DNA from 2 places in the Pelorhabdus sp. sgz311002 genome. Region 1 is predicted to be linked to the other one. Evidence: riboswitches for the same ligand, from Rfam matches in the RefSeq annotation. Region 1 holds a riboswitch; the other holds the start of a gene.
What was found. A riboswitch is a leader RNA that binds a small molecule or an ion and turns the genes downstream of it on or off. The one in region 1 is predicted to bind glycine.

Region 1 (2,404 bases):
CAGCTCGACAAACACAACATCACCTAACTGTGCTTGTGCGAAATCGGTTACACCAATATAAGCCATATCGCCTTCAACCCGAACCCACTCATGATCTTTCGAATACTTTAATTCTGCTAGAATGTTCATCATTATTTCTCCTCCCGTTTATAAAATGGTTTTGAAATCACTTGGGCAGCAATTTTTTTACCACGAATCTCCACAAAAAGCTCCTGACCGATTTGGGCATACTCACTGTTGATTAAAGCCAGTCCGAGATTTTTATCTAGGGACGGTCCATAAGAGCCTGTTGTAATCTGGCCAATTCTTTCTTCGCCGCAAAAGACGGGATATTCCGCTCTAGCCACACCGCGGCCGACCATTTCAATCCCCACCAGTTTGCGCTGCGGCCCCGTTTGTTTTTGCTTTGCCAACACTTCTTTCCCATTAAAATTTTCTTTATCAACTTTTACAAAAAAGCCAATTCCCGCCTCGATCGGCGTAATTTCTGCGGTCAATTCATGACCATATAAAGGAAAGCAGACTTCAAAGCGCAGTGTATCGCGACAACCAAGACCTGCTGGCAAAAGCCCCATAGGCTTACCAACTTCCATGATCGCTTCCCATAGATCGGCAGCATCCTCAGGTGCGCAGTATAATTCAAATCCATCTTCGCCGGTATAACCAGTGCGAGACAATAGTACCTTCTTGCCTGCAACAATCACTTCCGGCCAAAACCAGTAATAGGTGAGATCCGCTAAGGGAGCATCCGTCAGGTTGGCAAGAATCTTTTTAGCCACAGGCCCTTGCAGCGCCAGTTGGGCTGTCTGATCTGACAGGTTTTCTAGCGTAACAGCAAAACCAGCCTTATTTTCTTCCATCCAGGCCCAATCCTTGTCAATATTCGCCGCGTTCACTACCGCCAGATACTGCTCAGCCGAATATTTATAAATAAGCAAATCATCAACAGTGCCGCCGTCGTTATAACACATGGGTGAATAAAGAATCTGGTTCTCTTGTAATCTCGCTACGTCATTTGTCACTACTTTTTGCAAAAAATCTAGAGCATCTTTCCCTGTGACCAGAAATTCTCCCATATGGGACACATCAAACAGTCCCGCCTTCGTCCGCACTGCCAGATGCTCTTCTTTAATCCCGCTGTACTGAACTGGCAGCGACCAGCCGCCAAATTCCACGATTCGACCACCATAACGCAAATGGGTTTCGTAGAGAGGGGTTCGTTTTGCCGTCACTTACATCACTCCTATCATTTTAATGAAGAAAATACCATTGATTTTAGAGCACACAAAAAGGACAGAGAACAACAGTGTAGTTTCACTCTTGTTCTCTGTCCTTTTACCTGAGAGATTTACTCCTGACGGAGTCCCCATCGGTGACACATCGTTGTGTGCTCTCCAGAGTCTGGTCCGGCTGCAGTTTGTTTACCTGAGAGTTTGAACAAAGCTTTGCTCCTTCGGTGCGCCTCGAAGGCGTCTCTCCCGCAGTCATCATTCCTAGTTATAAAGTTTTAAAATAGTAAAGCTGTAAAACCGTCTTTTTTTAAGTATATGAGAGGAAATATTTTCTGTCAATTCACTTCGTTAAAAGATTTCTTATCAAATTGAGAATATTCTAGCCTTCCAGCCGTTCATAAACTACCTCGCCATCAATCATGGTAAGGTCCACTTGAATATCCATCAACTGTTCCTCGGGATAAGCTAGAATGTCTTCGGAGAGAACAACAAGATCAGCCAGTTTTCCCACTTCAATACTTCCCTTGATGTTTTCTTCAAAGCTCGCATAGGCGCCGTTAATCGTGTACAGCCGCAACGCTTCTGCCACAGTAATCTTTTGGTTAGCGCCAATCACTTCCCCGGTTCGTCGATCCCGGCGATTGACCGAGCCGTCAATGCCGCGCATCACACTCTCTTCGCAAGTTGGCGCATCACTACCGATTACCGGTCGCAGCCCCGCGTCAATATAGCTTCTCGCCGCAAACATATAATCGGCTCTATCGCCATAGTAACGGCGATAGTCACTACCGTTAATCGTCATAAATGCCGGATTTGAGACAGGAATAATTGCAAGGGAAGCCATACGAGCAATCAGCGCTTCATCAGTTAAAGCGCAATGCTCAATACGGTGGCGACAATCCTCACGGGGATACTTCGCCGCTGCCTGCTCATAGCCTGTAAGCATCATTTCTACTGCCAAATCGCCTACAGCATGGGCTGTCATTTGACAATTCGCCGTATGTACCGTCGCAATCATAGCGTTAACCTCATCCTGGGTCCAGGTCAAAATTCCTGGCAGCTTCTCATTATGACTGTAAGGCTGGCGGGTCGCACAGGACGGGCCGCTAGTACCGCCGTCAATCATAATTTTCAACGTACCTAGTTTAAATCTTTCGTCGCCAATCCCGCTT
Region 2 (2,404 bases), on a different contig from region 1:
ACAAAAGCCGAAAAGAGCGTAGCATTCGCCGGTACTTGATTGGAAGTTAATTTTTTCATTGATTCTGGTGCGTTGCTTTCTTTCGCTAAAGCATAAACCATGCGGCTCGTACTAAAAATACCGCTGTTGCAAGCCGATGCCGCCGAAGTTAAGACAACAAAATTGACAATCGTGGCCGCTGCAGTAATCCCGATTGCCGAGAAAACCTGCACGAAAGGGCTTTTTGCCGGACTGAGCGCCGTCCAGGGATAAATACTCATAATGACAAAGAGAGCGCCAAAGTAAAACACAATAATTCGAAGTGGAATATGATTAATGGCCTTGGGAATAACCTTTTCGGGGTTTTCCGTTTCCCCCGCAGTCAAGCCGACTAATTCAATCCCCGTGAAAGCAAATACAACCATTTGGAAAGAAAGAATGAACCCGCTGATTCCGTTAGGAACCCAACCGCCGTAACTCCAGAGATTGGCAAAGCTTGACGGGCCAGCGTCAGTCGCAAACCCTTTGATAACCATAAACGAACCAATTACTATAAGTGCGAGAATCGCCACAACTTTAATCAAAGCAAACCAAAATTCCATTTCACCAAAATGCTTTACCGCCGTCAAATTCATAATCAGCAGCACAACTAAAATCATGAGACTGGGAACCCATTGCGCGATATGGGGAAACCAATACTGAATATACAGCCCCGCAGCCGTCACATCGGCCATTGCCAAGGAAATCCAACAAAACCAGTATGTCCAACCCGTAATAAAGGCAGCGCCGTTACCCATATAGTCGCGGACAAAATCCACAAAAGAATGATATTTGCTGTTAGAGAGTAGCAATTCGCCTAGCGCCCGCATTACAAAAAAACAAATCGTGCCTGTAATCATATAGGCAAATAAAATCGATGGCCCCGCTAAGTGAATCGAACGACCTGAACCGAGAAACAGGCCTGTTCCAATCGCCCCGCCAATGGCCAGCAGCTGAACATGACGATTTTTCAGCCCCCGTGATAAAGTTTGTTCTTCTGACATATGTATCCCGCCTTCCGTTCTGTTACTACGTGCCAAATACCAGCCTCGAGAAAAACAGAAAGAGGCCAAATTTAAAAATTTGGCCTCAAAATAAAACAGCAAGAAAATAGCTTTGTCTGCTCTGTCCTTTTACCTGAGAGATTCACTGATTTAGTATCAGCTTGCTCCTTCGGTGCTCAATTGAGGCTCTCCAGAGGTTCGTCCAGTAACGGTTCTTTTGCCTGAAAGCATAACATCTTCGGCGGATTATTGCTAATCTCTCTCCCGTTACCTTCATACGAAGTTCGGTATTCACTTTGATAGTACAGTTACATACTTTAGCACTCTTCACAGAAATTGTCAACCTTAAACAAACACTTTTCTTTTCTGTGCGTATATGAGCTACAATAAATCCCGATCATTAGTTAATAGCTTACTTTCCTAGCCAATATCTTTTATCGCTACTTTAGCGGACAGGCTCCAGAAAGCCTTCCTTTAAACACACGGCAACTGCTAAAGTTTTCACCTTGTCGGCAAACTGAATATCGAGACTCACCGCATTGAGCGCCGTAATCTGGCCCTCACCGAACCGAGCATGTCTAACATGAGCGCCTACCTTCAGCCCCTCGCGCTTACGAATGGCGGTAGGCGATAAAACTTTTGCTGGCTGAGTTGGCACTAGCCGCGTGCTTGCAAAGGGACTTTTCACGGACAGTGGCTGACACTTGGATTGCCAAGCTTGCGGCGACGGCGCCTTGGGCGGCGTTACCATATGGCGTATGGCCATAACAAACTGCGACTCACTGACTTTTTCCTGATCGCGCTTCTCATAAGTTATCAATTCAAGGTGATGTCTAGCTCGCGTCATCGCCACATAAAAGAGACGAACCGCCTCGGCCATCGCCGCTGGTTTTCCCTGCTGTTTCTCTGTTACATCGCTGGCCGCAGGAATAATCCCTTCAATCAAATCAATCATATAGACCTTGTCAAACTCCATTCCTTTCGCGCTATGAAAGGTCGACAGAGTCACTTGATGATCTTTTTTCTGTCTCGCCTGCTTAGTCACAGTTTCTAAATGCTTTAGCCGGTTGGCAAAGGCTTCGACACTATCAAGTCCTGATGCAATCTCCTCGAGTGTGTTTAAAATGCCCAAGAGATATTCCTTGCGAAACCCCAGTCGGTCACACATTCGATCTAAGGCCTTGTCGTAACCAAGCTGATGGCGAATTGCCGCAATGGCTGCCAGAGGCTTTTTTTCTTTTAAAGAAATAATTACGTCCCGACAAGTTTCAATGAGCGGCCACTGATAGTCCTGCAGCGGTACATGGCGGAGTAAATTCTGAAATACCGACTCATGATTTCCTAACTCTTTTACGGCTTCTAGCTGCTGTTTCGTAATATAG

Region 2: another riboswitch for glycine. It lies ahead of AC0NJP_RS11590 (amino acid permease); the one in region 1 lies ahead of gcvT (glycine cleavage system aminomethyltransferase GcvT).

Annotation. Positions count from the first base shown of each region.
Region 1 covers NZ_JBWBCL010000006.1:79,883-82,286, forward strand. The annotation lists gene gcvH (glycine cleavage system protein GcvH) at 1-129, opposite strand, end outside; gene gcvT (glycine cleavage system aminomethyltransferase GcvT) at 132-1,232, opposite strand; glycine riboswitch at 1,404-1,491, opposite strand; gene AC0NJP_RS10855 (amidohydrolase) at 1,612-2,404, opposite strand, start outside.
Region 2 covers NZ_JBWBCL010000007.1:38,567-40,970, reverse strand. The annotation lists gene AC0NJP_RS11590 (amino acid permease) at 1-1,022, opposite strand, end outside; glycine riboswitch at 1,142-1,218, opposite strand; glycine riboswitch at 1,222-1,299, opposite strand; gene AC0NJP_RS11585 (ATP-dependent helicase) at 1,468-2,404, opposite strand, start outside.